Regions from separate parts of the Glutamicibacter sp. X7 genome, predicted to be linked through region 2. Evidence: riboswitches for the same ligand, from Rfam matches in the RefSeq annotation. Region 2 holds a riboswitch; each other region holds the start of a gene.
What was found. A riboswitch is a leader RNA that binds a small molecule or an ion and turns the genes downstream of it on or off. The one in region 2 is predicted to bind thiamine pyrophosphate.

Region 1 (10,439 bases), 1.2 Mb from region 2:
CGTGAAGTTTGGCCTCTCCCTCGTAATCGTCGGATCCGCCTTCCTGTGCTTCATCCCGCTTGAGTCGCTGACGATGACTCCGTTGCTGGCGCTCGTGGGCATCCTGTTCCTGTGCACGGTGGCCGAACTGCTGCTCTCCCCCATTGGGCAGGCAGTGGCTACCAAGCTGGCCCCGGCGGCCTTTGGCACGCAGATGGTGGCACTGTTCTTCTTGTCGGTCTCCCTGGGCACCACGCTTTCGGGTGTGCTGGCCGGCTACTACACCCCCGGTAATGAAATTCCGTACTTCATTGCCATGGGCGGCACGGCGATCGTGCTGGGTGTGTGCATGATGGCGGCAACTCCCGCACTGAAGAAGCTCATGGGATCGGTTCGCTAAGATCCTGCATGAGTGCGCCGCTGGCCGCGATTCCCGTTCGGGGATCGCGGCCAGCGGCGCTTTTAGTCCTCGTCGATGTCGAGTAGCTCACCGATTGTGCAGTGCAGTTCCTCGCAGATCGCCAGCAGTGTGCTGAACCGGATCGCTTTCGCGCGATTGTTCTTGAGCACCGACAGGTTCGCCACGCTGATGCCGATGCGTTGGCTCAACTCCACCAGGGACATCGCGCGCTCGGCGAGTAGTTCATCAAGATGGCAGCGTACGGAGCTCACGCTAGACAAGCCCGTCGAGGTCGTTCTTCAGTGCCAGATTCTCCGCGTTTTTCTGCATTCCAATGGCGACAAGTTCCACAACCAGCAAGATTCCCATGGCTGACACCAGGCCTGCGAAGGAAAATTCAATGCCCAGTCCCGGCCGCGGCAGATAATCCATGCAGCTGATGTTCGTCGCGGAACAACCGGTGAACCTCAAGGCTTCGTCGCTGGCTCGCGCCGCACCGATTCCATAGAGCAACGGTCCAAGGATCGAGCTCGCCAGGAGCAAAGCTGCCACCCAACGACCGGTCCGGCGCAAAGAGGCGGCAAAGGGCTCTCCGGCGTTGATCTTCAGAGCCAAACGACGCATGCCTAGGGCGACGGCGAAAGCCCCGAGTCCATTGCCCAACAGCCCGGCCACCAACACAAGGGTGGTCGACCAGCTAAGCCCGGTTACTTGAATGTCGGCCGAGCTGATCGTCGCTGAATCCAGCGTCGCCGGTGCACCGGTGAATTCCAGCCCATATTCGGGCAGGTTCGCAGGCCAGAAGTCCATGACGGGAATGTGCACACGCGACTGCACACCAAGTAGAAGGTCGATTATCTCGTAGCCGACCAGAATGACGGTACCGATGGCGGCGACGAGCGACAGCCGAGCTATCCAGCGCACCGTACGTTCCGCTGGCCACGGCGACGACAGGCCAAGGACCAGAAGCGTGAGAACAAGAATGATGACGCCCAGAAAGAGTCCACCGATGACCATGGCGCGCCCCCATATCGATAATCGTTATGCTACTCGATGTGAAGGATACGCCCACGAGCAGAGAACCACAAGCACTTTAGGTGAGGAACGAATACTCCGCACCATAATCCTCATACTGGTAGTAACCCTCGTAATCGTCGTAGTACTCGAGGAAATCGAAGAAGGTCGTGGACATCGCCCAGAACATCCAGATGAAGAAGGCGTAACATAACAGCGCTAGGCCCACCCCAACCCACGAGGTAATCAGCCCGGGTAGCGACAGCGAGCGACCCGCTGGCTCCCGACGGTAGGCCAAATGTCCGGTAATCACTCCGGCCAAGGGCACTAGGATGATAATAAAGAGCCCCACCATGGACACAAGTCCGAGCACCAAGGAAGCCACCGACAGACCGGTGGGCTCCGGACGCTGCGGCTGGTTCATGAGGTATGGGTAGTAACTCATCACCGGCTATTCTTCTATGAACTGTTGCAAAATGCACGAGCCCGAAGGAGCCGCATGGCACACGAACGCGCAGGACAGTTAGCACTCGAGGTAGACCTCATCGATCTAGAGGCGGTGCTCGCCGCCTATGACGAGTTCACTCCGGACGCTAATAACCCAGATCAACAGGTAGTTTTCGGAACTTCGGGGCATCGCGGAAGCTCCCTGAACGGCACCTTCAACCAGGCACATATTGCGGCTATTACCCAGGCCTGCGTGGATTACCGCGTTGGGGCGGGGATCACCGGGCCGATGTATGTGGGTAAGGACAGCCACGCGCTCTCCACCCCAGCCTTCACCACCGCTCTGGAGGTGCTCGCCGGCAATTCCGTGCAGGTGCTCGCCGAGGACGGCCTGGCACCCACCCCCGCGGTCAGCCACGCCATTTTGGTCCACAACGAGCGTGGCGACGCGCAGGCCGATGGCCTGATCATCACCCCGTCACATAACCCGCCGGCCGACGGCGGCATCAAGTACAACCCGCCGCATGGTGGTCCCGCGGAATCAAATATCACCAATTGGATTGCGGCGCGCGCCAATGAGCTTCTCGCCGACCCGGCAGGGATCAAGCGCGCTCAGGCGACGTTCGAGCCCTTCGATTTCCGCGAGCTCTACATCACCGACCTGGCCAAGGTCATCGACTTTCCGGCCATCGCCGCAGCGGGAATTCGGATTGGAGCCGACCCCTTAGGCGGTGCCTCGGTGCACTACTGGGGTGAAATCGCCGCACGCTACGGATTGAACATGACCGTGGTGAACGAGTCTGTGGACCCCCGCTTTGGCTTCATGACCTTGGATAAGGACGGCAAAATCCGCATGGACTGCTCCAGTCCCTATGCGATGGCCTCCTTGGTCGGTAACCGTGATCGCTACGATATCGCCACGGGCAACGACGCCGATGCCGACCGTCACGGTATTGTCACCCCGGATGCCGGGCTGATGAACCCGAACCACTTCCTGGCCGTGGCCATCGACTACCTCGTGACCCACCGACCGGGGTGGGATCAGAGTCTGCGCATCGGCAAAACCCTCGTGTCCTCCGCGCTCATCGACCGCGTGGTCGCCGGACTCGGGAGAACCTTGCATGAGGTGCCGGTGGGCTTTAAGTACTTCGTCGAACCACTGGCTCAGGGGCAAGTGGCCTTCTGTGGTGAGGAGTCGGCCGGAGCTAGCTTCCTGGATCGGGAGGGTAAGGCTTTTAGCACCGATAAGGACGGCATCATGCTGGCCCTGCTCGCCAGCGAGATTCTCGCGGTGACGGGCAAAACGCCGAGCCAGCGTCATGCCGAGCTGGTGGCGGAGTACGGGGCAAGCCACTACGCCCGCTTTGATGCCCCGGCCGGGCGCATTCAACGCGAAAAGCTCTCGAAGCTTTCGCCCGAGGATGTCCCAGCCACCGAGCTGGCGGGACATCCAATCACCGCCAAGGCTACCGAGGCAGCCGGTTTTGCGATCGGTGGCTTGAAGGTGTCCACGGAGCACGCATGGTTCGCCGCCCGCCCATCGGGAACCGAGGACCTCTACAAGATTTACGCCGAATCCTGGGTTTCGGCTGAGCACCTGCAAGAGGTGCTCAGCGAGGCGAAACGTATTGTCGATGCGGCGCTGGAGAGCTAGAGGTTAGTTAACCTCGAGCTTCCAGGGGTCGAAGGCCGCGCGGACGCTATGGCGTGTGGCAAGCCAGTGGATCAACCAGAGCAGCAGGAAGATCGGCAAGCCAATGTAGCTGGAGACCACCTCCAGAACGTGTCCGGAGACCACCGCCTCGTAGTTCTGCCCGGCGATCACCACGATCAAGATGGCAAATGCAAGGATCGGGCCAAAGGGGAAGAACGGGGCCTTGTACGGCAGGTCTTTCAGGGGCTGGCCACTGGCGATGTAGGACTTCCGGAAACGGTAGTGGCACACCGCGATGCCCACCCATGCAATGAATCCGGAAAGCCCGGACACGTTCAGCAACCAGGTGTAGGCCGCGCCCTGCCCCACCACGGCGGTGAGGAAGCCGAAGAGCCCTACCGATGCGGTGAGCAGCATGGCCGGAATCGGCACACCACGACGGTTGACGCGACCGAAGATTTTCGGCGCCTTGCCGTCGCGGGCCATCGAGTACAACATACGCGTGGAGGCATAAAGCCCGGAGTTTCCGGCCGACAGAATGGCCGAAAGGATCACCGCGTTCATCAGGGCGGCGGCAAAAGCGATGCCCGCGCGCTCAAAGACCAAGGTGAAGGGCGACGAGGCGATATCGGCCTCGCCCGAGGAGAGTAGCGAGGGATCCGTGTAGCTGATGAGCGTGCCGATGATGAAGATAGCGCCGATGTAGAAGAGCATAATGCGCCAGAACACGGCCTTGATGGCGCGCGGCACATCGCGCCGCGGGTTCTCTGCCTCACCCGCGGCAATACCAATCAGTTCGGTGCCCTGGAAGGAGAAGCCGGCAATCATGAACACCGAAACGATCGACAGCCAGCCGCCGACGAAGGGCCCATCGCCCTCGCTCCAGTGACTGAAGCCCGGCGATTGGCCACCGAGGATTCCGACGATCATCAACACACCGCAGATCAGGAAGACCACCACGGTGGTGACCTTGATCGCCGCAAGCCAGAACTCACCCTCACCGAAGGCCTTGGACGAGAGCGCATTCAAACCCGTCAGGAGCACAAGGAAGACTCCCGCCCAGATCCAGCCGGGTACGTCGGGCAACCAGTACGACATCACGATTCCGGCGGCTACGAGTTCCGCGGCCACCGTAATCGCCCAGTTGAACCAGTAGTTCCACCCGATGGCAAAGCCAAAGGACGGGTTGACGAACACCGACGCGTAGGTTTGGAAGGAGCCAGCCACGGGCAGGCGGGCGCTCATCTCTCCCAGCGACTGCATCAAAAGCAGCACCATCAGGCCAATCAGCGCATAGGCGGTCAACGCTCCGGCCGGCCCAGCCTGCGCAATGGTTCCGCCCGATGCCACAAATAGCCCGGTACCGATCGCACCGCCGATGGCGATCATCTGCATATGACGTGCTTTGAGTCCGCGATGCAGGCCGTCCTGTTGCGGCGCCGACTGGCTCATTAAGTTCCTCCTAGGTTTTTGACCTCTGCAAGCTAACCACTCGAGTCGGCCCGAAGGATATGAGGCGCACTACAACAAGCGATCAATAATCTTTCGCTTAGCCCATGAATATGGAGGATATATTGTGCTGAAGGTGTCGATGACCGTGGTCTTGCTCAGTTCTGGCCGCATCTGCGAAAGCCTCTCGAATCCATGCCGACCGTGATACGAGCCCATCCCGCTGGCACCGACCCCACCGAAGGGCAGTGCCGGAATGATCGTTTGCGCCATGGGCGCGTTATGAACAATCGCACCTGCGCGCACCCGATCCGAGAAGATTGACTGCAGCCGTGGATTCTCACTCATTAGGTAGGCCGCCAGCGGGGTGGGCCGAGCGGCAATGAAATCCAAGGCTTCTTCGAAGGAGGATAGTTCGATCACGGGCAAGATCGGCCCGAATATCTCCTCGCGCATCAGCTCGCTGTCTAGCTCGACGTTCCGCAAGATCGTCGGGGCAATGCGTAGCGTTGCCTCATCGAAGGTGCCACCGTGGGCCACGGTGCCCATCGACAATAGTCCTCGCAGGCGCTGGAAATGACGATCGCTCACAATACGCCCGAGATCCGGGTGTGCGAGCGGCTCCTTGCCGTAGAAGGAGGTGATCGCCTTGCCCAAGCGATCCACCAACGCGTCGGTATCCCCGATGGACAGGACATAATCCGGGGCCACGCAGGTCTGTCCGGCATTCATGAACTTCGCGTAGGCGATGCGCTTGGCCGTGGGCAGCAGGTGGTTATCCACTACGGTCGGGCACTTACCACCGAGCTCAAGGGTGGTGGGCGTGAGATGTTGTGCCGCGGCGGCGGCCACGATACGTGCAACCTTCTCGCCGCCGGTAAAGAAAATATGATCCCAGCGCGCGCTCAGTAGTTCGCTGGCCGTATCACTGCCACCCTCGCACACGGCGTAGACCCGCGGATCGAGGTAGAGCGGCAAGAATTTGGCCAGTGCCCCGCTCGTGGCGGGGGCGACCTCCGAAGGTTTGATCAGCGCCGCATTGCCGGCGGCGATAGCAGCTACCAACGGCGCCAACACCAACTGCAAGGGGTAGTTCCACGGCCCGATGATGAGCACGACCCCAAGGGGCCGCGGTTCCACCTTGGCCATGGCTGGCTGCAGCGGCAACGGAACCTTGACGGTGCTTGAGTCCATCCACTCGGAAAGATGCCGCTGCGCGTAGTCAATCTCGGATTTGACCACATCAATCTCGGTGAACTTCGCTTCGGTGACGCTTTTGCCAAGGTCTTGCTCGAGGGCGCTGAGGAAATCAACCTCGCGCTCCTGAAGCATCTTTTCCAAGCCGCGCAGTTGTTGTGCACGGAAGCGTCGCGGGTGGGTGATCCGAGCGTCCGAGGCTTGGCGCAAACTCGCGATGACCTGCTGGATGCGCGCCGGATGTTCATCGACCGGCGGGGCGTGATCGCCCACCGGTTCGGGAAGCGGAGTAGAGGTAAACAAGCCCATAAACATGAGAGTACGGCACCGGACGGGCTTCGCGCGGACGGCAACCTGTCTTTTGTATCAAACTGTTGATACATTAATTGGGGAAAGGTGGATCCATGACTAATCCCTTGAGCGCTCAGTTGGGTAGCTTTGCCGTTGCCGCATTGATTTTCTATGTGATTCTGCGCGGCTTAGCGACGGGAAGGAACACAGATCGTCTGGAGCTAGCCAGACGGCACGCCTTCTGGTGCGCAACGATCGGCTTCTTTGCCAGCACTTCAGCGAATTCGCTTGACGCGCTGCAAAGCATCCAACTGCATGAATCTCAGCCACTGGGTATACCCGAGGCCGTGGGAGTTGCCACCACCCCCGCACTGTGGGTGGCTTTTCTTTACTTCGCCGGGCAATTCACCTGGCCCCGCAAGCTTGCTCCGCAACGCACCGCTTCCCTCGAACCACGCACGCTCTCGGGTTTGATCCCCAAAACCCTGGTTGCGGTGATGCTCAGCGTCTTTGCCGCCGGCCTCGTCGCCCTGCACAGCGTGCGTGATGTCCCGGGCCTAGCGCCCCGACCCGAAATCACCGAGGGCGATGGAGAAAACTACTCCATCACCCACTCGGCCCAGCCCGGCCTACGCGATTCCGCGGAGCTGCTGCCCTACCTGCTATTGAGTCTCGTGGCGCTTCTGGTGGTTGCACTGATCGCCACACTGGTCATCTTGCGCCGCAAGCCACTGGAGGGAATCACCGAACACGATAATCGGCTGCTGCGCATCACCTGGCTCAACCGGCTGTATCGCACCGTGACCGTGCTTCTGGCCACGACCGCCGCTCAGGCCTTGCACTACAAGGCGCGGTGGCTCTACGACCGGTCTACAGAGTTCCTCGACGGGCTCGGCGGCGGAATCGACTATATGGATCGGCTCGAGAGCGTTGCCGGCCGCTGGGACGAAACGGCGAACTACGCCGTCCTGGCCATCTCCTTCGGCATGTTGCTCTGGCGCCCACCAACGAACTTCGAGGCGCGCCGCCGCCAGGCAATCTCCCCCTTCGGACGGCTGCGTGAACAACTATTCGCGGTGCAGTACATGAGCGCTACGCTGGCTCTACTGGTAGCCGCCGCCTTCTGGCAGATGTTGCCGAGCACCGGACCTGCAAGCATGCCCACGGCTGAACGCACCACGGCTATTTTGCTCCTCATCACGGCAGTAGCCTTCTTGTATCTACTGATCAACGCCGCGTACCTGCTCTACATGATCATTCGGACGCGAACTCTGGGGCATCTGGCCAGGCCATCGGCCCCCTTGCCCCGATGGACCTATATCAGCGCCGGAATTGCTGTGGCAGTAACCCTCTACTTCCTGCTAAATCCCCCGCTAGATATGTTGTGGGGCTTTGTCACCCCTACCTGGTGGATCCCGCTCGTCTTAGTTAGCGCGCTTGTCGCGGCATATGCGGGTTTCTGTGCGCTCATCCGTGCAACAAAGATCCCCTGGAACGTCACCGCGCAGCAAGAAATCTGGTACCGGCAGGTTCTGGAATTCCGCTCGCTCCGCGTGGTGACCGGGGCCATCGTGTCCATGTTGCTACTGGGGTATCAACTGTTGAACGATTTCGGATTAGTCGGCGTGGTGATCTGCTTTGCACCCGCCGTGCTGGCCTTGCAGCGCCCGGCAACCCCCAAGATGCAGAGATCCAGCTCTGTAGGGATTCGATGAGCGCCAAGATTACCGTGGACCTGGATGCTGCGTTACCTCCCTACGAGCAGATCCGTAGCCAGGTCGCCACCTTCATCGCCTTAGGCGAGCTACCCGAGGGGAGCAGACTCCCCACGGTTCGCGCGCTGGCCACCGATCTAGGCGTGGCAACCGGCACCGTCGCGCGCGCCTATAAGGAACTCGAGGCTCAAGGCCTGGTGCAGTCACGGCGACGGGCCGGCACGGTGGTGGCCGCCGGTCACGCTAAACCGCATATGGAGCGGGATATCCTGCAGGCCGTGGATGACCTACTTGCCTTGGCACGAGCCCAAGGCGTCGATGAGACCACACTGATCGCGCTTATTCGGCGCCGGTCATGAATTTGTGATCTGCCGCGAGGTTACGTACGCTCGCATCGAGTGACACGGGGTGTCGGCGCCGCCGACTGAGATGAGACCCGTTGAACCTGAACTAGGTCAAACTAGCGGAGGGATGTCGCATGAGACTATCTGTCGTTGCCGAACGCATGCGCGCGCAACAACCCTTGGTGTTCTGTCTAACCAACGTGGTGGTCAGCAACTTCACGGCAAATGTATTGCTGGCCGCTGGCGCGGCCCCCGCGATGACCAATCTGCCCGGGGAAGCCCGCGAATTTGCCAAGGTGGCCTCCGCGGTGTTGGTCAACCTCGGCACCCCGACCACCGAACAAATGCGCGCCATGGAGCAGGCGGTTGCCGGGGCCAACGAGGCAAACACCCCATGGATTCTTGATCCGGTGGCCGTCGGTGCCCTTGGCGAGCGCACCGATTTTGCCCGCAGCCTGCTGCCAGCTCGGCCCACCCTGATCCGCGGCAATGCCTCGGAGATCCTCGCACTGGCCGGCTTTGAATCCGCCGGCCGCGGCGTTGATTCCACCGACAGCGTCACGGCCGCAATGGATGCCGGGACCGACCTAGCGCGCCGCTACGGCAGCGTCGTTGCCATATCCGGTCCGGCCGATGCCATCATCGAGGCCCACCGCATCACCCTCGTTCATACCGATGGTTTGGCGCTGACCAAGGTTACCGGCGGCGGGTGTGCCCTCGGAGCCTTCACGGCCGCCATGGTCGCCGCCAGCGACGAGGTCTTTGAAGCGGCCGTGTCCGCCCACGCTTGGTATGGACTAGCCGCCGAACGTGCGTGGTCGCGTTCCCGCGGACCTGGAAGCTTTGCAGTGAATTTTCTAGATGAGCTGGGCGAGGTAACGCCCAGTGACATCGACTTCGTACGACATGAGAAGCATTAGAGGACTGTTGAATGCGTGAACTTGGCCCCTACTTAGTGGCAAATACGGCAAGCTGCACCCCGCATAGCACCCTTGAAGTGATCGCGCAGGCGGTCGCCGGTGGCATTCAGTGGGTGCAATTGCGCGCGAAAGAGGAAACCGCGCGGGAATTCTATGAGCTGGCCATCGCGGCCGCCGAACTGACCGAGGGCAAAGCCGAACTGCTGATCAACGACCGGATCGACGTCTATTTGGCCGCCCGTGCGGCGGGTGCCGCGGTCACCGGTATCCACATCGGGCAGAAGGATCTTCCGGTTCGGGTGGCCCGCACGCTGATTGGCGAAGGCATTATCGGGCTCAGCGCCTCCTCCGACGATCAGCTGGCCCAAGCCGCGCGTGATGCGCAGGCCATCGACTATCTGGGCGTCGGAGCCATCCGAGCCACACCAACCAAAAAAGACCACCCAACACCTATTGGGATCGATGGCTTCCTGCGTGCTGCCGGTCGGGTAGATCTTCCCTGCGTCGCCATCGGCGCCCTGACCGCGCAGGACGCCAGCGCCCTGCGTCAAGGCGGAGCCGCCGGCATGGCCGTGGTTCGCGCAATCTGCGCCGCACAAAGCCCCGAAACCGCAACCCGTGAACTGATCGACGCTTGGGAGTCCGCCCGATGAGCCTGAATATTCTCTCTGTTGCCGGATCCGACCCCTCGGGCGGCGCCGGGATCCAAGCCGACCTGAAAACCATCGCCGCCTGCGGCGGCTACGGCATGAGCGTCATTACCGCACTGACCGCCCAGAACACCCAAGGTGTACGGTCTGTCCATGCCATCGAGCCAGAGTTCGTCGGTGAGCAGCTCCGTGCGGTCAGCGAGGACGTGCGGATCGATGCGGTGAAAATCGGGATGCTCTCCAATGCCGCAGTCATCGCGCAGGTTGCCGACTGGCTGGCTCACATCGAGGTGCCGGTGGTGCTCGACCCGGTCATGATCGCCACCAGCGGAGACTCGCTACTCGACGCGGACGCCACGGCGGCATTGCAACAATTGCT
Region 2 (10,439 bases):
CTGATTCACCGTGAGCACGGGCGCATCGGACTTGTGCGCCTGGAAGACCTGGAAGATCCCACGCCGCTATTCGACCTGCGACTGGCCACATCGTGGCGCGGTCAAGGGCTGGGCGAGCAGGCGCTGACCGCGGTTACGAGCTATGTCTTCGGCCGTTTCGGCGAGGTCACCCGCTTTGAGGGGCAAACCCGTGAGGACAATATCGCCATGCGTAAGGTCTTCGAACGCTGTGGTTGGCTCAAGGAGGCTCACTACCGGGAGTCCTGGCCGGTAGCTGGCGCGCCGCCGGTCGCCAGCGTGGCCTATGCGATTCTGCGTCGGGACTGGGAGACGGGCACGACCACTACCTTCGAATGGAACGACCTTGACTGAACAGAGTCCGCTGTATGCCATCGACCCGGAGACCTTGGGCGAAGTGGCCACCGACCCGACGCGGATCCAGAAATTGCTGAACCAGCCGTCGCCGGAACTCGACGCGGCGCAACGTGTCGCGCTGTTGCGCATCGGCGGCAGGCTCGAGGAAGCCGAGCTGCTTGCGCTCACCCAACTCGATGGACCCACCGGGGTCGAGAAACTAGTCCGTCAACCTCGAGAGGCAAGTTCGTCCCAGGCTCGCTGGTTGCTGCGACTGGCCACCGTTTGGCAGTGGCAAGGCGCCTACGCGCGCGCCGATGAGTGCTATGGGGCGGCGCTCGAGTGTTTCATCGCGACGACAGAGCCCTCCGATCCGCGAGCTCACGCGATGGATGTGGCATTCGCCTATCAGCACTATGGCAAGTCGCTCTTCGAACAGGGAGATTACCGCGAGGCCGAGTCCTGCTTTGTACAGGCCGAGAGCTTGCGGCGCGAGCATCGAGCCGGGCAGGAGATGATCGACTCCTCGGTGTTGGCGTTACGCGCAACCCGGCGCCGTGGCGTAAACCTCTAGGCCACGGCCGGTTTCCCGTACCGCGGCAAATTGGCGCGAGCGCTGCTTCATCGTAGGCTGAGCCCATGCACACCGACCAAGCGTTGCAGTTGCGCGCCGCGAACCTCCCGGAAGATATTCCAGCGATACTCCAGATCTGGCGAAGCGCGGTGGAAGCCACGCACCATTTTTTATCGCAATCAGAGATCGGGGCGCTCGCCGAACTTATCGAAAATATGTATCTAGACCAGGTGCTGGTCACCGTGGCCCTGCACGGAGAGAAGCTCGTGGGATTCAGCGGCCTCGCCGACGGCAGGCTGGAAATGCTGTTCGTCGCGCCGGAGGCCTTCGGTTGCGGGGTGGGGAGCGCGTTGGTGCACGAAGCGCTCGCCGCGCATCCGCACCTTGAAGTGGATGTGAATGAGCAGAACCCGCAGGCACACGGCTTCTATACGCATCTGGGTTTCGAGCAGATCGGGCGCAGTGAACTCGACGGGCAGGGTAACCCGTATCCGCTGCTACACCTTCGCTATAGCGGACCACGCCAATGAGTATCGGCGGTGCCCCGGTGCTACAACGCGGATCCGGCATTCCGGTGGTGATGGTGCATGGCAATGGGGTCGATCACCGTTGCCTGCTCCCGTTGGACCCTGCCTTCGCGCAGCCCGGGGTCTTTCGTCGGGTCTACGTCGACCTACCCGGTTTCGGGCAAACCCCGGCGCTGACCGACCGTGGCGGCCTGCCGCAGCTCGCCGACTGGCTCGAGGGCACGGTGCGGGAGGTGGTTGGCACGGAGCCCTTTGCGATCGTCGGACAATCAATGGGCGGACTCTTGGCCACCGAGATCGCCGACCGCCTGCCCGGGCAGGTGCTGGGCGTGGGCCTGTGCGCGCCGGTGGTGTACCCGCAGGCCGAACGGCGCACCCTGCCCGAACGGTGCATCTTGCACTCCGAGCCGCGACTACTGGCTAGCCTTTCCGCGGCCGATGCGGAGAACTATGCGGAAATGTCGGTGGTGCAAAGCGAGGCGAACTACCAGCGCTTCGAACGCTTCGTGCTTCCCGGAATCCGGGTGGCGAACGTGCGGGCCATGGCGAAGCTGGCCCGTGAGTACACTCTGCCAAGGCTGCCGGTGGAGGGCGCTGGCCAATGGCCGCACGGGGTGATTATCACCGGTCGGCAGGATCATGTGGTCGGTTACCAGAATCAACGAAGGCTCCGCGACCGGTTCGCGACGGTCGAGCTTGTCGAACTGGACCGAGCCGGACATAACGTGCACATTGATCGGCCGCGGCGGGTGCTGGCGGCGATGCGTAATTTTGCGGCCGCAGTGGCCGCCGAGGCGAAGGAGACGGGACAGTGAGCCAGCAACGAATCGTGATTCTAGGCGGTACCGGGGCGATGGGTGCGGCCACCGCCGCACGTTTCGCCCGTGCCGGCTGGCGGGTCGAGGTGACCGGGCGGAACGCGGAGTTATTCCCAGAGCCACTGCGAGAGCTCGGGGTGCGCTTCCACGCCCTTGACCGGGCTGATACCGCCGGGATCGGCCAGTTGCTGTCAGGTGGCGCCGATCTATTGGTGGACATGGTGTGCTTCGACGCCCAACGAGCCGATGAACTGTGTCGGTGGGCGGTCGACTGCACATCGAATGCGGTGATCTCCTCGCGTGCCGTCTACACCGACGCGGAGGGACGACATGTCAACGCCGAGCAGCCACCCGAGTTTGCCGGGCCGGTACCCGAATCCCAGTCCTGCGTCGCTCCCGGCGCACGGGATCTGGACCCGTTCACCCGAGAGGGCTACGCCCCGGGCAAACGCGCCATGGAGCTACGGGTTCTGGAGAGCGGGGTGCCGGTTAGCGTGCTGCGCCCGGGAAAGGTGCACGGAGCCTGGGCCCGCAACGCACGCACCGCTGGGATCGTCGAAGCCATGCAAGGAAACCCGCCTGAGCTTCGGGTGTCGAGTTTGGAGTCGGTGCAGTCGCTGACTGCGGCGGCCAACGTGGCCCAACTGCTCGAACTCGTTGCCGCTCACCCCGCGTCGCGCGTGCTGAATGCGGCCGATGCCCACCCGGTGACGGCCCGCGCGATTTTTGAGCGGATCGCGCACACGGTGGGCTACACAGGGGAGGTGCAAGAGGCCGGAGATGGTCCGTCCACTCTCGCTAATCCCTTTGCCTCGGCCCACCCGTTCGAGCTGGATACCAGCGCCGCGAAAGAGCTGGGGTATCGCCCGGCGGATAGCTTGTCGCTCGTGGCCGAGGAGGTGCAATGGGTGCTGGATTCCCAGCGTGCCGGGGCGCTTCATGGGAGGATGGGAGCATGAGTGAAAATACCCGATCCCTTCGTGAAGTGAGCGTCGAACGCACCGAATCCTGCCGCTACCGGGCGACCAGCGCCGAAACCGGTGCCAGCGTCGAATTCGGTCAAGGGGAGGGGCTGCTGACCCCGGTGGAGCTACTGCTGGCCGCCATTGCCGGCTGCTCGGCCATCGACGTGGATGTGGCGACCACCCGCCGCACCGAACCGGAGAAGTTCGAGGTGGCCGCCAGCGGGTACAAGGTGACCGAAGATGGGGCCAGCAAAATGGAGGACATCACCATGTCCTTTGACCTGAAGTTCCCGGATACCGAGGACGGACGCAAGGCCCGGGGTATGGTCGAGCGCATCGTGAAGCTCTCCCACGACAAGTACTGCACCGTTTCGCGCACCGTGGAGCACGGCGCGAGCGTGCGGAGTATCGTCGAAACCGATCAGGCGTAGCCCGAAAGCGTAGCGCAATGAATTCCGAGGTGCTTCGATCGGTGGCCCTGTTCGCACTGGCCGCGCTCGCCGAAATCGGCGGGGCCTGGCTGGTGTGGCAGGGGCTGCGCGAGCACCGCGGCCTGCTCTGGGTCGGGGGCGGGGTGGTGCTGCTGGGTCTCTATGGCGTGGTGGCCACCCTGCAGCCGGATGCGAATTTCGGACGTATCCTCGCGGCCTATGGCGGGGTGTTTATCGTCGGCTCGCTGGCGTGGGGTGCGGTGCTCGATGGGTACCGCCCGGACCGGTTTGACCTCATCGGCGCCGCCATTTGCCTAGTGGGCGTCGGCGTCATTATGTACTCCCCACGAGGCTAATCTTCGCTGGGTGAAAAGCCTCCATGGCTCCTTGCTGAAAGTTTCATGAACATGGATCCGTAGCGATTTCCGGGGATGTTCCTCGCAGATCGTGGATTTTGCCAATATTTGCCACGGATTTCGCGCTTGGGTTGAGTTCCCACCGTGTATTGCGTCGTTCGTGCTCAGTATTCTGCCCTAGTCAGGGCGGACTCCTCGTCGTAGGGTCAAAGGTGTCCCCACGTTTAAGGAGCAGTGATGCAAACTCAGAACGTTTTCGGCAACATCGATTGGGCGCTGTTGACACAAAGGGTTGTCACCGCGCTGATTATTCTCCTCGTCACCTGGCTTTTGGCCAAGATCATCAAATGGGCCATCGGCAAGCTAGTGACCAGGGTGAAATTCCTTCAGAAACAAGGCAACGACGGAGCGCAACTAGGCCAGTCACTTGGCAAGGTCGCGAGCCTGATCGTTTGGTTATTCGGCTTGGTGGCCATCCTGCAGCTGTTCTCGTTGACCGAGGTACTGTCCCCGGTGCAGAACCTGCTCACAGGGGTTATGGCCTTTATCCCGAACCTTATTGGTGCGGGCTTCATCTTCTTTATCGGTTACGTAATCGCCAATATCGTCCGACAGCTGGTTGTCACCGCGCTATCGACCGTCGACTTCTCCGCCCTGGTCAAGAAATTCTCCAAGGACCGCGAGGAGCTCGATGAGGCCGCCAGCCGCGAGGCCCAAGGCAAGATCGTCGACGTCTTGGCTAACGTTCTATTTGCTCTGATCCTGCTGGTCGTGGCCATTGCCGCCCTGCAGGTGCTGGGTCTGGAAGCTATCTCCGGTCCTGCACAGCGCATGCTCGAACTGGTACTGGCCGCTATCCCACAGGTGCTGATGGCACTGGTGCTGCTGGCCATCGGTATCATGATCGCCAAGTTCGTTGGGCAGCTGCTCGAATCCACCCTGCACGGGGTGGGCACCGACCGGGCCGTCGCCGGCTGGGGCATCGTGCCGGAGGGGCAGAGCGCCTCGGGCATTATCGCCACCATCGTGCGCATCGCCATTGTGCTCTTCTTCGGTGTGATGGCCGCACAGATGCTGAACTTCCCGGCGATCACCAACATCCTCAACGAGGTGCTGGCCCTGGGTGGCCGGGTGCTCTTCGGTGGCCTGATCATCGCCGCCGGTTTCGTCGTGGCCAACGTGATCAGCAAGTTCATGGCCGACGGCACCGCCTCGAAGATCGTGCGCTACACCGCGATCGCCCTGTTCGTGGCCATGGGCCTGCGCTACATGGGCCTGGCCGATTCGATCGTGAATATGGCCTTCGGCGCGGTAGTCATCGGTGCGGCGCTGGCCGCGGCACTGGCCTTCGGTCTCGGCGGACGCGACGCAGCGGCCAAGGTGCTGGCCAAGTCCAAGCTGGGCGAGGACAACGGACCTAAGGGTACCGACCTGCCGGATACCGATCCGTTCCGCTAAAGCTGAGGCTCGATCAACCGACGATCGGCACTATCGGGGGATCGCCCACCACACGGTGGGCGGTCCCCTTGCCTTTGCCCGGTAATTATTGGTGCAAGGGCAGCTCGCGTGCCGAGGCCGGCCGTGGGTCACTGGCCAGCCGGGAGTACAGCAGGGTATCCACGCGCTGCCCGTCAATGAGGAACTTGCCGCGCTCGCGGCCCTCGCAGATGAATCCGGCCCTTTCGGCCACGCGGCGCGAGCCCGGATTATTCACGCGCAGGCCCAACTCGAGCCGGTGGATCCCGTGCGTGTCGAAAAGTACCCGAGCCAGGGTACGCAGCGCCGCGCTGACCACACCGCGACCCCGGTACGCGGCGTGCATCCAGTACCAGACCCAGGCGTTGTTATTGGTGGCATCGATCCCGGCGCTGACCAAACCGGCCAGCCCGTCTTCGGTGGCGATGGCCAGTGGGAGCTGAAGGTTGGCCGGATCCAGCAGCCGGGCCACATACTGCTCGGCTTCGGCCATGGTGGTCACCTGACCTTGCCGAGCCATGGCCGCGGCGTCCGAATCAAAGGCCGCCAACACCGCCTGTGCGTCCTCCGGTTCGAGGGGGCGCAGGAAGATGCCGTCGTGTGGTGCGGCGGGGTGTGCCGCGGTAGAACGTGGTGCGTCGTCGGCATTAGGTTGCTCTAGCTCTGCGGCGGCTGCGGGTAGCGGCTCGCTGGTCGCCGTACCCTGATGAAAGAGCAAACGCCATTCGCCCTCGTGCTTTTGCCACAGCGAACTGCGGTGGGCAGGTACCGAGCCGGTCTCGGAACGCCAGCGCAGCAGCGCGGTCTGTGGGGCCAGCAAACACAGCTGCGGTGCAAGCACTTTGCCGGGGACCCCAGGTCCGGCGTCGGCGGCGGGCTCAGCTTGCAGCAGGGCCACGATGGCGGCGAAATCATAGCTGGTGCCCGAGACGCCGACCTCGGTGAAGTGCGGGTGCAGCAGCTCGCGCAGGGACTTTTCGTCGTGCCGCACGGCCGGATCCAGTAGCCGTGCCTCACTGGCGGTCAGGTGCTCGACGAGGGGAGCGGCGGGGTCGAGAATCTGCGGAAAATCCGTGTGCTGCATGATCACAGTAGATCACGCCGCGAGGCTAAATGCTCACGTCATGGAATTTCGCTTAGTGAGCGGGCTCATGCTTATAATCGCAACAACTTCGCGGGAGCCCACCGATTGGAACGTGGGCTGAGAGGGCCGAACGCCGACCGCCAGACCTGATGCGGGTGATGCCGCCGTAGGAAGGAAGTGTGCCGTCGTGCATATTCTCGTCGTGGGCGCCGGAATCATCGGCCTCGCCACCGCCTTCGAACTCAAAACAGCCGGGCATACGGTCAATGTGATCGACCCCGACCCGGCCGGTGGGGCCAGCCACGCCGCCGCCGGCATGCTTGCCCCGGCCGCCGAAACCGTCTGGGGCCAACACACCCTGCACCCGTTGATGGTGCAGGCCGCCGCCGACTACCCTCAGTTCATCGACCGCATCGAGGCGATCACCGGAGAGCGCCCGGACTACCGGGATAACGCGACACTCGTGGTGGCCGCCGAGGCCGCCGACCGGCAGGCCTTGAACGAACTCGAATCCTTGCAACAATCCCTGGGGCTGCGCACCGAACGGCTGCTGGGTTCGCAGGCCCGGGCGGCCGAACCGGCGTTGGCGGCCAATATTGCCGGGGCCATGCGCTTTGCCGACGATCATCAGGTCGACCCACGCTCGCTGACCGCTATCCTGCTGCGCTACCTGCACGCCGAGCTGGTCCGCGAGCAGGCCATCGAGGTGCTCCGCGAGGCCGGAACGATCAGCGGGGTACGCCTCGCCTCGGGGCGAGTGGTTGAAGGCCACTGCGTGGTATTAGCCACCGGACTCGGTGCGCTGGCCGGTGCCCCGGAGCTACCGCTGCGTCCGGTGTACGGCGACATTGTGCGGCTGCGCCCGCACGGCGGACGGCCGCTGATCGAGCACACGGTGCGCGGGATCGTCAACCGCCGCCCGGTCTACCTGGTGCCACGCCGCGACGGTTCGCTGGTGCTCGGGGCCAGCAGCCGCGAAGACGGCCGCGCCGAGGTCAATGTGGGGGCGTTGCACACCCTGCTCGACGATGCCCGGCGACTGGTGCCCGGGGTGGCCGACGCCTCGCTCCTGGAGGTGATCGCCCGGGCCCGGCCTGGCACCGAGGACGACGTACCCATTATCGAACGCGTCGAGCAGGGCCTGGTGGTCTCCACCGGCTACTTCCGGCACGGGATTCTGCTGACTCCCTTCGCCGCCAAGGCCACCGCCACCCTCGCCACCGGCGGGCAGCTGCCCGCCGCCCAACAAACCACCCTGTCCCTGAGCCGCTTCACCGGCGGCCACCTGCCAGCCCAACCCGTGGAGGCAACCTAAATGCACAGCATCGACATCCAGCTGAACAACCAGGCGCACAGCGTGCCAGCCGGCAGCACCGCCCGCGACCTGATCGCCACGCACACCGGACGTGCACTGGGCGAGGACGGGCGTGCCGTGGACGGCAGCCGCCTCGGGGTCGCCCTCGCCGTGAACGGCGCGGTGCTTCCGCGCGGCAAGTGGGCCAGCTACGCACTCTGTGCCGGGGACCGCCTCGATATCGTCACCGCAGCCCAAGGAGGCTAATCATGAGCACCATCGACCACTTGGCTACCGACACGTTTGAAATCGACGGGCAGCAGTTTAGCTCGCGGCTCATCCTCGGCACCGGCGGGGCCAGTTCGCTGGCCAGTGTCGAACAGGCGCTGGAGGCCTCCGGCACCGAGATCACCACCGTGGCCATCCGGCATTTCGCCGCCGCCGGCTCCGGGTCGGTCTATGAGCTACTGCGCCGCAACAACGTGCGCCCGCTGCCGAATACCGCCGGATGCTTCACCGCCCGCGACGCGTTGCTCACCGCCCAACTGGCCCGCGAGGCGTTGGAAACCAACTGGATCAAGCTCGAGGTCATCGCCGACGAGCACACCCTGCTGCCCGATCCGATCGAGCTGTTTAGCGCCGCCGAGCAGCTGGTGGCCGAGGATTTCACGGTCTTCGCCTACACCAACGACGACCCGGCCCTGGCCAAGCGTCTCGAGGATGTGGGGGTGGCCGCCATCATGCCCGCCGGTTCACCGATCGGCTCCGGGCTGGGCATCCTTAACCCGCACAATATTTCCACCATCGTCGCACGCAGCAACGTGCCGGTGATTCTCGACGCCGGGGTGGGCACCGCCTCGGATGCGGCGTTGGCCATGGAGCTGGGGTGCAGCGCGGTGCTGCTGGCCAGCGCGGTTACCCGCGCGCACAACCCGGCGCTGATGGCTCAGGGGATGCGCGAGGCGGTGCGCGCCGGGCGTGCCGCCCACCTGGCCGGGCGAATTCCGCGCCGTGACGTGGCGCTGGCCTCCTCACCTGCCGAGGGCATGATGCAGACGCTGGTCGGTGAACTGTAGATGCCGCTGCCCCCGTTGGTGGCCCCCGGTCCGCCGCTGTCACCGGATGAGCTGGCCCGCTACGCCCGGCATCTGACCCTGCCCGGGGTCGGTCCCGAGGGGCAGCGCCGCATCCGCAACGCCAAGGTGCTGCTGATCGGCGCCGGCGGACTGGGTGCCCCGATCCTCCAGTATCTGGTGGCCGCCGGCCTCGGCGAGCTGACCGTGATCGACGACGACCGCGTGGAAGCCTCCAACCTGCAGCGCCAGGTCATTCACCGCGAGGCCGACGTGGGCCTGGCCAAGGTGGACTCGGCGGTGCAGGCCGCACACCGGTTGGATGCCGGGGCGCGCGTCACCCCGATCTCCGGCCGACTCACACCGGCAAACGCCCTAGAGCTCTTCGCCGCCCACGATCTGGTCATCGATGGCACCGATAACTTTGCCACCCGCTACCTGAGCAACGACGCCGCCGAGCTGAGCGGTACCCCGCTGGTGTGGGGCACGATCTTCCAGTTCTACGGCCAGGTCTCGGTGTTCGCCCCGGGGCACGGTCCGATGCTGCGCGACTTGTTCCCGGAGATGCCCGACGCCGACTCGGTGCCCAGCTGCGCCGAAGGCGGGGTCTTCGGCGCGCTGTGCGGGGTGGTGGGCGCGACCATGGCCACCGAGGCGCTGAAGCTCATCTGCGGGGTGGGCGAGCCGCTCATCGGACGGCTGTGGTGCTATGATGCGGCCGCGGCCCACACCATGACCCTGATGCTTGAAGCCGACCCGGACCGTGAACCTGTTCGGGAGCTGGGCCAGTACCAGCAGGTCTGTGCCGCGCCCCCGGCAACCGTGCGCGACCTGCAGGTCGGCGAACTGGCCGCATTGCAGGAAGGCGCGACGGTGCACCTGGTGGATGTGCGCGAGAGCTGGGAACGCGAACTGTTGGCCATCCCCGGCAGCATCCATGTGCCACTGGACCGGGTCCTGGCCGAAGGGTGGGCGGCGTTGCCGGACGCGCCGGAAGATCGCGTCACCGTGCTGGTGTGCAAGACCGGGGCACGTTCACAACGTGCGGCCAGCGCGCTACTGGCCGCCGACGCGCAGGCCACGGTGCTGAATCTGGCCGGCGGTACCCTGCGCTGGGCCAGCGAGGTGCGCGGTGAAGTTCTCGACTACTAGTACTGCTCGCTGATCTGCAAGGATGAAAGGGTGAGTGAAACGAATCGACTAATCATCCGCCAGCTGCGGCCCAGCGATCGGCAGCAGGCCGAAGCCCTGCATGAGCAGTTGCTGGCCGACGAATTCGAGTTCCTCGTCGGACGCGGTGAGCAGGAGTCCTTCGCCGACTACGTGGCCCGGCAACTGGCCAATGAGGAGGGCCGCGACATTCCCGAAGGCTGGGTGCGTGCCGGATTCTATGTGGCCGAACGCGACGGGGAGCTGCTGGGCCGGCTCGGCGTACGCTATGAACTGAACGCCTTCCTCGCCTCGGTGGCCGGCCACCTAGGCTACGG
Region 3 (10,439 bases), 340 kb from region 2:
GACTCCTCAGCCTATGACGCGATCTACTTCACCGGGGGCCACGCCGTCATGTTTGACTTCCCGGATAGCGAGGGATTGCAGCGCATCACCCGCGAGATGTGGGAGCAAGGTAAAGTCGTCTCCTCGGTCTGCCATGGATACTGCGGGCTGCTCAACACGACGCTTTCCGATGGTTCCTTGCTCGTAGCCGACCGCAAGGTCACCGGCTTCGCGTGGACAGAAGAAGTGCTGGCCCGGGTCGATAAGCTCGTGCCGTATAACGCCGAGGAAGAAATGAAGAAGCGCGGCGCGCTCTACGAGAAGGCGACGCTGCCCTTCGTCTCCTACGCCGTAACCGACGGTCGGCTGGTCACCGGCCAAAACCCCAGCTCCGCCAAGGAGACCGCGCAGAAGGTCACCGCACTGCTCGAAACACCGGCCAGCGTATAAAGACACAAAAATGCGGCACCCGAGCCTTTTGAGGTACCGGGTGCCGCATTAGTTGTCTGTCATTGCTCCGAGCGCATCGCTGGATTAACTCCACACCAGGTGGAAGGTCCCAGCGCCCAACGCCGCGGCAATGGCTCCGGCGCCGAGCACCACTCCGGCCACGATCACCAGAAGATCTCGCAGCCCAAAGTGCACGCTACGAATCCAGGTGCGTTCCCCGGTACCGAAGCCCTTGGCTTCCATGGTGACCGCCAGCCGCGAGGCACGCCGTACCGCCTGCACCAATAGCGCCAGACACTGACCCAATTGAGCTCGTAGGCGTTGCCGCGGCGAACCGAAGTTCCCGACACCTCGGGCCCGCCGGGCCAAGGCCAGCGTGGTGAATTCCTCGGTGAGCAGGCCCAGTAAGCGCATCCCTGCCAGCGCGCCCAACACGAAACGGTGCGGCACTCGCAGTTGTTGAGATAGCGCCCCGCCGAGATCACTCGGATTGGTGCTGGCCACGAGTAGCACCATGGGAATCGCCAAGCCGATAGCTCGCAGCCCGGTCGCCGCACCGGCGGCCACCGAGCCCTCGGTCACCGTGAACACCCCAAGATGCAACAGGATTCGGCCGGCGTCCTCGCCCACCAGCGCCACACCCCAGCCGGCCACCGCGCCAGCGGCCAGTAGCGGCCACGCCCGGCGCAGGAACGAGAGCAGGCGCAGTCCGGCCAGCGGGAGTGCCACCAGGGTCGCCACAATAATCACAGAGGCAGAGACCCAGTCCATGGTGGACACCAACGGCAGGGTGGCGGCAGCCACCGCGGCAAGCTTCGCCAGCGGATTGATACCGGCCAACCATGACTCCCCCAACGGCGCATCGAGCATTGGGCCCGGCCGTCCGGTGGCCTCAGAAGTTTCACGTGGCGCCGGCAACTGCAATTCTTGGGAGGCTAGGGCCGCGGAGAACTGCTCATCGTGGGTTACCGCAATGACCGCGGTGCCGGCTTCGAGAGCCTCGATGAGTAGCTGCACCAGTTCTCGCCAAGTATTGGCGTCCTGTCCAAAGGTGGGCTCATCGAGGATCAGCACCTGCGGGTCGGCGGCCAGCACGGTGGCAACCGACAGCCGACGTTTCTCCCCACCGGAGAGGGTGAAGGGATTCGCCTCCGCGAGGTCTTCGAGGCGCAAGCGGCGCAGCAACTGATCAACTCGGGCGGCGATCCGCTCTTCGTCGAAGGCCGGCGCCGCGGGATCGGCGGCGTGGGCCCGGCGCGGGGCAAACTCCAGCTCTTCACGCACGCTCTGCGTGACGAACTGGTGCTCGGGCTCTTGGAACACCGTTCCAATGCGCGCAATGAGCTTTCCGGCCTTCCAACTAAAGGGTTGCTCGGAAAGTTCCCCGGCAAGGTCCTCGCTGGCTCGCAAGGTGCCGCTGGAAGGCTCGAGCAGCCCTCCGAGGGTCAGCGCCAGGGTGGATTTCCCGGCTCCGTTGGCTCCTCGAATACAGTAGGCAGCTCCGGCCCGAATCTGCAGATCCACTGCGGCGGTCTTCGGTGCCTGCGCCGAGCGTGCGGCAACGAGATCTTGCGCATGCAATAGCTCCACCCCCGGGGTGCCGGCAAACACGGTGGTCTCCGGGACGATGCCCGGCACCCAGAGGCCGGCAGCGCTCAGCTCGGCGCGCAACTGCCGGTCGCTGAACAGTGCCTGCGGGTCAACATCGTGGGCAACGCCGCCTCCGGGGGCCAGCACCACCACGCGGTCTACCGCATCGGCCCAAGCCTCGAGCCGATGCTCCACCACGATCAACGTAGCGCCGGTACTCTCGGCGGCCGAAAGTACCGCATCGCGTAGGGCGGGCACACCCTCGGGGTCGATATTGGCCGTGGGTTCGTCCAGCAGCATCAACCCCGGCTCCATGGCCAAGATCCCGGCGAGCGCTAGGCGCTGTTTTTGTCCACCGGAGAGGTGCGCGGTGCGGTGCTCCCCGTCGAGGGCGCCCAGGCCCACGGCCTGCAGCGCCGGGGTGATCCGTTCGCGAATGAGTTCCGGGTCCATGCCAAGATTCTCGGCGCCGAACGCAACATCGTCGACAACCCGAGATTGCACAATCTGCGTTTCCGGGTCCTGCTGCATGAGCCCGACCGGTTGCTTGGCGCTAAAGACATCCTGGCCTCCCACCCGTAAGGACCCAGTGGCTTCGCTCAGTTCATCGACTTCGAGGATGCCGGCCAGAGCATAGAGCAGCGTGGACTTTCCGGCCCCCGAGGGCCCGAGCAGCAGCACCTTCTGCCCTGCGGGAATACGAAGGTTGAGGCCTTGAAGTGCGGGCTGCTCACGTTCGGCATGACGCCACCCGAAGTTCTCGGCAGAGACGGCCAAGGCTTGGGTGCGCACCGTCGCAGGACGCTGTTCCCCCAGCCCGGCACTCATCGACTCTGTCCCCGCCAGGCCCCTTCAAGGTGGGCTCGACGACTAGCTAGCGCACCCAACGCACCGGTGCGGGCCAAGCCACGCGTGGCCAGCCATGGCAATAGTCCAGCGATGATCATGCCGGAGATCGACATGGCCAGTACGTGGAAGAACTTCATGAACGGGGTGTAGGCCTCGTAGTAGGCCAGTACGTAGGCCTCGGTGAACCCTCCAAAGAATCCGGACATCAACCCGGCAATAAGTGCCACGGGCAGGGCGAATTTCCGGTAGCGCACGGCCGCGAAGACTACTTCGGCGCCCAGACCCTGTACGAGCCCGGAGAGCAGGACGGTCAGTCCCCATTGGGAACCCAGCAAGGCCGAGATGATTGCGGCCAGCATTTCACAGTACAAAGCGGCACCGGGCTTGCGGATAATCAAGGCGCCCAGGGCTGCCGGGAAAAGCCACATGCCCGAAACGAAGGCGGCGGCTGGCGGGAAGGCGACGAAGCCTAGGGATACAAAGCCGTAGCTCGCGTTCCACGCCCAAAAAACCACACCGGAGGCCACTGCGATGGCCGAGGCGATGACGATATCTACCACGCGCCAACTGGCACGGGGCTTAATTGCTGAAGTACTCATGATGGTCTCCTCCTGAGATAAGGAGGGGGGATGTACGCAAACCGCGCGTCCTATTAAATGGGCCGAAACGGGTTTCCGCATCCGAGATGCTCGACTTCCTTCGCCGGTATTAGCCGGAGCAGGTTCGAGGGTCTGCGATCTATCGCACTCTCAGCGCCTTTGGTCCTTGTTAAAGGACATGGCGCTCCCCTGTCGGAATGGTTCTGCGCCCCAAGCTTAGCGCAGGTAAGCTGGAGACGGGTAAGCAGAGGACCGGATATGAACAAGAGGGAGCACGATGAACGCCGTTTCTAAAATCGTCACCATGTTGGTTTCACTCGGTGCCGGTGCACTGGCCACGAAGCTGGTGGATCGCACCTGGAAGGGTTTCACCGGCAACGATGCCCCACGCGGAAAGGATGCGCAGGCCGAGGCCACGATGCGTCAGGCAATCTCCTTTGCCGTATTCTCCGCAGCGGTGGCCGCAGTCATTCAGGTGATCGCCGACCGCGGCGCAAATAAGGCGCTGTCGAAGCTCACGAAGAAGTAGTTTTTACGTAGCCTAAGGCCCGTCACTGCTGTTCCGGTGGCGGGCCTTGGTCATGCCGCTGTTCGGCTTCAACCGCGCGGATCGCTGCGGCGAGCTCATCACTATAGATCGACTTGTGACTCACGTGCTTCGTGCGGTAGCCCGAGCGGCCGATCATATGGGCGGAGACCGGTGCGGTCAGCAACTGCATCCCCCAGGCCAAGGCCAGCACGGGCACCACGGCCCAAGAGCGTAGGTGGATGGCCAGGGCAATGAAGATCAGCAGAAACCCCAGTACCTGTGGTTTGGTCGCGGCATGCAAGCGGGTGAGCAAGTCGGGGAAGGTCATTAAACCGATACCAGCCACCAAAGACAGCAGACAACCAATGATTAGGAAGACGGCAGCGAGCACATCCAGAAAGGCGTCCATCAGGCGTTCCTCTGATCGGTTACATAGCGTGAGACGGTCACCGAACCGATGAAGCCCACCGTGCACGCGACCACGACGAAAAGCACGTTATCCAGGTGCCGGTTGTAATACATTTCCAGGCAGACCGCGGCCGAAACGATCAAAAGCATCACGTCCAAGGCCAACACTCGGTCGAGGATCGAGGGGCCTTTCGCCACGCGAATGACGCATAGGATCAAGGCGACCGATAACACCGAGCCGCATACCCACATCACTATCTCGGTCATCATTGTGCCTTCCTCGCCGAAAACTTCGGTCCGCACTCGGCTTTGATTGCCTCGTACTCGCTCTTACTGCCTATGGCCATGATCAATCGGCGTTCGATATCGCGAATCTGGGTTCGCGCCCGCTCCACGGCCTGCTCATCCTCGGTATCCGCGTAGTGCAGATACAACGTGGAGCTGCGTCGGTCCACGTCAACGACGAAGGACCCGGGGATCAGGGTGAGCACATGCCCCACGGTCATCACGATCAGATCCGACTCGGTGCGCAGCGGTACCGCGATCAACGAGCTACGAGTCGCCCGCCCCTTGAACAGGGCCAGGTACGCAACATGGACGCTGGCGGCTACCACTTCACCAATGAACCACACGAACAGTTTGAGGCAGTACCAAAGGTTCAAGCGTCCCGGCAGCACCACCGGGGGCAAGGGGAAGAGCGTGGTGATCAGCACCGCGATAAGCGCACCGAAGAGCAGATTCCCCGGCGAAAAATCTCGCCAGAGAGCACCCCACACCAACACCAGCAGGATCAGTAGCGGCCATTCTTCGCGCAGGGTGGCACGGTGACGTATGCCAACGGGATCGAGCGCATCATCGATGCGTTGATCTTTGCTATTTGGAGTCTCCATGGTTCCCACTCCCTTCCTACTGCCCGGTCAAGATCGAGGTGATGTACGGTTCACGTGCCAGCAGTTCTGCGGCGACGCGCTGGCAGAATGCGAAAACCTGTGAGGCGAAAACCGTCAGGGCCAATCCCGCGACCACCAGTGAGGCAGTTGCCCAACGCATTCCCCACGGCAGGGCGTTGGCTTCGACTTCCCGCGCCTTGGTCGAGCCCAACTGTGGGCGCTCGGCGCCACCCTGGAAGGTCAGGTCGCTGATCTCCTTGGCTTCGGCCACCAGTGACTCGGTGGGCTCCTCGGCATCGGCGGCACGTCGCCAGAACACACGGGCCCACACGCGAATAATGGCCAGTAGGGTCAGCAGGCTGGTGAGCAAACCAGCGGCGATCACCAGCCAGTTCAGCGCTCCCCCGGTCTCCACCGCGGCATGCAGAAGTCCAAGCTTCCCAAGGAAGCCCGACAATGGTGGAATGCCGCCGAGGTTGATCGCCGGGATGAAGAACAAGACGGTCAACGCCGGAGAAATCTTCGCCAGCGAACCCAGCTTGCGCACGTTGGCGCTGCCGGCACGACGTTCAATCAGCCCCGCCACCATGAACAGTGAGGTCTGCACAATGATGTGGTGCCCGACGTAGTAGATCGTTGCGGCGACGGCCAATTCGGTGCCCACCGCAACACCAAAAATCAAATAACCAATGTGGCTGGTCAGGGTGAAGGACAACATACGTTTGAAGTCCGTCTGCGCCAGGGCACCGAGGATACCGACCACCATGGTCAAGGCGGCGACCACCAGTAGCGCCTGATTCAGCGCCCCTCCCGGGAATAGGAGCGTTTCGCAACGCACAATCGCGTAGACGCCGACCTTGGTCAGCAATCCGGCGAATACCGCGGTTACCGGCGCCGGGGCGGTCGGGTAGGAGTCAGGTAGCCACAAGGAGAGCGGGAAAACCGCCGCCTTAATGCCGAAAGCGATCAGCAGCAAAGAGTGCAGGATCAGCCGCGGACCTTCGTCTAGTTCGGGCAGTTTCACCGCCAAATCAGCCAGGTTCACCGTACCGGTTGCCGCATAGACCATGGCGATGGCCGTGAGGAACAAAACCGAGGAAACGACCGATACCACCACGTAGGTGACACCGGCACGGATTCGCTCGGCGGTGCCCCCAAGGGTCAACAACACATAGCTGGCGGTCAGCAGGATCTCGAAGCCAACATAGAGGTTGAACAGATCCCCGGCCATGAAGGCATTCGACACCCCCGCCAGCAGGATCAGGTAGGTCGGGTGAAAGATCGACACCGGCCCTTGCTCGTCACCATCGGCGATACCCTGGCTCGTGGCGTAGAGGAGCACCGCCATGGACACCAGCGTGGACACCAAGAGCATGAAGCTTGAGAAGCCATCGACCATCAGGGCGATGCCGAAGGGAGCGTCCCATCCTCCAATATGCACCGCATAGGTTTCGCCATTCCAGGTGGCGGCCAGCATCCCGGCCTCCAGAAGCATGGTGACGGCGAGGATGCCGATGGTGATGGCGCGCTGTTGGCGAATCTTCCGGCGCACCAAGAAGGCGGCACCGGCGCCGAAGATCGGTAGCACGACGGCCAGCGGGGCGAGCTGTGCAACGTTCACTATTCTTCTCCCTCACGGACCGGACGACCCTCTTCGTCAACGAATTCGGTGGTGTCCGCGGCGACCGGGGCATCTTCCTCTTCGTCGTAGGCGCTGGAGAGCGAGACCTTAATATCTTCGGTGTCATCGGCCACCACATCGGCCTGGTTCAGCATCCATGAGCGATAGATCATGGCTAGCAAGAATGCGGTGACGGCGAAGGTGATGACGATCGCGGTCAAAATCAAGGCCTGCGGCAACGGGTCGGCATAGACGTTCGGGTCGAGCCCCGCTTCAAAGAGTGGTGCTTTGCCTAGCCGTCCGGCGGTGGTGAGGATCAGCAGATTCACCCCGTTGCCGAGCAACATGATGCCCAGCAACACTCGGGTCAGGGTGCGTTCGAGCACGAGGTAGAAGCCTGCGGCCAGTAGCACCCCGGTAATAGCCAGGAAGGTGATGTTCACGCTCATCGGCCGACTCCCGTCTGTGAAGAGGCCACGACATCGTGTGGCTCGACCGGTGAACGCCCTTCGGAGAGCATATCGATTTCGCTACCCAGCGACCGCAGGACATCCTGTACCAACCCGAGAACCACGAGGAACACTCCAATGTCGAAGATGGTCGAGGTGACGAACTTGTGCTCGCCGAAGATCGGCAACCAGAATTCCCACGCGTAGGTGGTAAAGATTGCGTCGCCCGCTAGCAGCGGAATGATGCCGGATATGCCCGCCAGTACCAAGCCACCACCGATCAGTAGACCCGGGGCGACTCGCATGGATTCGGCCAGCTCCACGCGTCCACCGGCCAGGTAGCGAATCGTCAGTGCCAAACCGGCGATGAGCCCACCGGCGAAACCGCCGCCGGGCGTATTATGCCCGGTGAGCAGGGCGTACACGCTGAGCATCAGTACCGAGTGGAACATCAGGCGGGTAACCACCTCGAAGATGATCGAGCGTCGTTCGGCGACGAGCGTACTACCGGCCATCAACCAGTCACGGTTGGCGGAACGGCCGAATTGGCGGGCCACATGCAGGCCAAGCTCTCGCTCGGCACCCCGACTGCCAATCGGTTCGGATCCGTGATCGATCGACCCGGGTTGAACCTCGTGAGCACGTAGGCGCTTCGCACCGAAGCTGCGGGTCACGAAGATCAGCGAGGCCACGCCGGTGGCCGCCGCGGCGAGCACGGTGATTTCTCCGAAGGTGTCCCACACACGGATATCCACCAGGGCGACATTCACGATGTTCTTGCCGTACCCCTCGTGATACGCCAAATCCGGATAGGCCAAGGAAATGGGGGCCTCGGTACGTGCGGCCATCATGCCGATAGCGATGTACACAACCATCACCGCCAGGCTGATGGCAATCGCCGCGCGACCCCAATGAATCTTGGTCAACCCGACCCAGAGACGCCGCGGCAGGGCACGCAAGGCCAGCACAAAGGAGACCAAGACAATGGTTTCGACCAGAAGCTGAGTCAACGCCAGATCCGGTGCCCCCTGTAGGGCAAAGATGGCCACCATCCCGTAGCCACTGACCGAGGCCATCAGCACGGCCATGAAGCGTTTCGGGGCCACGATGGCAATCAGTGCCCCGGCCATAATGATTGCTCCGATAACGGCCTGTGCCGGATGGTCGAATAGCACCCACTCGGTCGGCCAAGGGGTGGCCACCAGTAGTGCGATACCGAGCGGCACCACGAGCGCCACCAGCAGAATCACACCCAGGTAGAAGGACAGCGAACCACGTTGCGTGCGACCGGTGACCCAAATCGCGACCTTGTCCAGCAGGTTTACGCTACCGCGATACAGTTCCTCGGCGGATACCACCAGTCGACGCAGCGGCGCTCCGGTATCACTACGCTGCCGAAGCCAGAAGAACAGCACGCCCACGGCGACGCTGACTACGCTGAGTGCCAAGGCGGTGTTGAATCCGGAGAAGGCAGCCAGATGGACTTCCACCGGCCCGCCGTATGCCCCCGCAGCGCTGTGCACCAGGTGCTCGACCGGAGCCGGGAAGAGGCCCAGCACGATCGTCGCGGCCGCCAGCACAAATAGCGGGGCGAGGAAGATCAGGGTGGGTCGTTTGCAAGCGGTGGGCGTTTTCTGCCGTTTCGACGGGCCGAAGGCCCCGATGATGAAACGTAGCGAATACGCCATGGTCAGCGCCGATCCCAGCACAATCACCGGTAGCACCCATAGTCGTAGCGTGGCGTCGAGGTGCAGCGCCGCCTCATACACCGATTCCTTGGCCACAAACCCGAGCATGAGCGGCAGCCCAGCCATCGAAGCCGTGGCAATGCCCGCGGTCACGGTCAAAACCGGCATGCTCTTGGCCAGACCGGAAAGCTGGCGGATGTCGCGCGTACCGGTGTTGTGGTCGATGATGCCAACGGCAAGGAACAGCGTGGCCTTGAATAGGCCATGAGCGAGTGTCAACGCGAGCGCAGCGAATCCGGCATCCGGGGTCCCCAAGCCAAATATGGCAATAATAAACCCGAGCTGCGAGACGGTTCCGAAAGCAAGAATCAGTTTGAGGTCGTACTGACGAAGAGCCCGGTAACCGCCCACCAGCATGGTGACCAAGCCCAGTCCCACGGTCAGCGGCAACCAGAAGGTGGTCTCCGCGAATCCAGGGGCCAAGCGAGCCACCAGATATACGCCGGCTTTGACCATGGCCGCTGCGTGTAGATAGGCCGAGACGGGGGTGGGCGCGGCCATGGCCCCCGGTAGCCAGAAATGGAAGGGTACCAGTGCCGACTTGGACAACGCGCCCAACAAGATCAGCGCCACCGCTACGTCGATGTAACCGCCCTCGGCCACCAGCTGACTCGATACGGCCAGGATTTCGGAGAGTTGGTAACTTCCGGCTTGGGCTCCAAGCATGAGTAACCCAGCAAGCATGGCGAGGCCGCCGAAGGTTGTCACGACCAGTGCGCTCAACGCGGAGCGGCGCGCGCTGATCAGTGACTGGCTGAAGCCGATAAGCAGGTAGGACAGCACCGAGGTGATTTCCCAGAAGATGAACATGATCATCACGTCATCGGCGGTGACAAGTCCGGTCATGGCGCCGGCAAAGGCTACGAGTTTTGCGGCGAAGGAACCGATCTGCGGATCGTCATTTTTGAAGTAGCGCCCGCAGTAGATCAGCACGAGGGTGCCAACACCAAGAATCAGCAGCAAAAGCACCGCGGAAAGGGTGTCTAGGCGGAAGTTAAAGCCGATGTTGAGGGCCACAATCCAGTCGATGCTGATCGACGGTGGTGCGTTCGGGGCTGCATGTCCGGCGCTCGGGTCGGACGCCAGAACTTTCGGAAGCTGGGTGAGCAACCAGATAAATCCCGCGGCCGGAACCACTGCCACCATGTAGAACGCGTTACGCTTGGCGAGACGGAAAATCAACGGGCTCAACAAGGCGCACGCGAAAAGGGCTGTCAGTAGCAGAAGCATGCGTCTCCTCTGTCGACGGTGAGCGGGGTCAGAGTCCAACGTCCGGAGTGCTCCGGATTATCTATTTTATCAGCCAGATGGGCAAGTTTTCCGCTGC

Region 1: linked by a shared signal. The riboswitch ahead of thiM (hydroxyethylthiazole kinase) and the one ahead of thiO (glycine oxidase ThiO) in region 2 are both predicted to bind thiamine pyrophosphate.
Region 3: linked by a shared signal. The riboswitch ahead of ACYU0X_RS13175 (ECF transporter S component) and the one ahead of thiO (glycine oxidase ThiO) in region 2 are both predicted to bind thiamine pyrophosphate.

What each region holds. Positions count from the first base shown of each region.
Region 1 is NZ_CM142678.1:55,295-65,733, reverse strand. It holds gene ACYU0X_RS00340 (peptide MFS transporter) at 1-379, shown strand, start outside; gene ACYU0X_RS00335 (helix-turn-helix domain-containing protein) at 442-651, opposite strand; gene ACYU0X_RS00330 (hypothetical protein) at 653-1,396, opposite strand; gene ACYU0X_RS00325 (DUF4190 domain-containing protein) at 1,473-1,838, opposite strand; gene pgm (phosphoglucomutase (alpha-D-glucose-1,6-bisphosphate-dependent)) at 1,893-3,494, shown strand; gene ACYU0X_RS00315 (amino acid permease) at 3,498-4,946, opposite strand; gene ACYU0X_RS00310 (aldehyde dehydrogenase family protein) at 5,016-6,449, opposite strand; gene ACYU0X_RS00305 (hypothetical protein) at 6,545-8,146, shown strand; gene ACYU0X_RS00300 (GntR family transcriptional regulator) at 8,143-8,505, shown strand; TPP riboswitch at 8,541-8,635, shown strand; gene thiM (hydroxyethylthiazole kinase) at 8,625-9,410, shown strand; gene thiE (thiamine phosphate synthase) at 9,422-10,063, shown strand; gene thiD (bifunctional hydroxymethylpyrimidine kinase/phosphomethylpyrimidine kinase) at 10,060-10,439, shown strand, end outside.
Region 2 is NZ_CM142678.1:2,420,842-2,431,280, reverse strand. It holds gene ACYU0X_RS11595 (GNAT family N-acetyltransferase) at 1-372, shown strand, start outside; gene ACYU0X_RS11590 (tetratricopeptide repeat protein) at 365-928, shown strand; gene ACYU0X_RS11585 (acetyltransferase) at 994-1,458, shown strand; gene ACYU0X_RS11580 (alpha/beta fold hydrolase) at 1,455-2,270, shown strand; gene ACYU0X_RS11575 (NAD-dependent epimerase/dehydratase family protein) at 2,267-3,232, shown strand; gene ACYU0X_RS11570 (OsmC family protein) at 3,229-3,669, shown strand; gene ACYU0X_RS11565 (YnfA family protein) at 3,687-4,025, shown strand; gene ACYU0X_RS11560 (mechanosensitive ion channel) at 4,263-5,483, shown strand; gene ACYU0X_RS11555 (GNAT family N-acetyltransferase) at 5,569-6,585, opposite strand; TPP riboswitch at 6,666-6,776, shown strand; gene thiO (glycine oxidase ThiO) at 6,773-7,900, shown strand; gene thiS (sulfur carrier protein ThiS) at 7,901-8,146, shown strand; gene ACYU0X_RS11540 (thiazole synthase) at 8,149-8,955, shown strand; gene ACYU0X_RS11535 (ThiF family adenylyltransferase) at 8,956-10,104, shown strand; gene ACYU0X_RS11530 (GNAT family N-acetyltransferase) at 10,135-10,439, shown strand, end outside.
Region 3 is NZ_CM142678.1:2,756,164-2,766,602, forward strand. It holds gene ACYU0X_RS13165 (type 1 glutamine amidotransferase domain-containing protein) at 1-429, shown strand, start outside; gene ACYU0X_RS13170 (ATP-binding cassette domain-containing protein) at 514-2,847, opposite strand; gene ACYU0X_RS13175 (ECF transporter S component) at 2,844-3,467, opposite strand; TPP riboswitch at 3,546-3,668, opposite strand; gene ACYU0X_RS13180 (DUF4235 domain-containing protein) at 3,745-3,996, shown strand; gene mnhG (monovalent cation/H(+) antiporter subunit G) at 4,019-4,405, opposite strand; gene ACYU0X_RS13190 (monovalent cation/H+ antiporter complex subunit F) at 4,405-4,674, opposite strand; gene ACYU0X_RS13195 (Na+/H+ antiporter subunit E) at 4,671-5,294, opposite strand; gene ACYU0X_RS13200 (Na+/H+ antiporter subunit D) at 5,311-6,915, opposite strand; gene ACYU0X_RS13205 (Na(+)/H(+) antiporter subunit C) at 6,915-7,364, opposite strand; gene ACYU0X_RS13210 (Na+/H+ antiporter subunit A) at 7,361-10,342, opposite strand.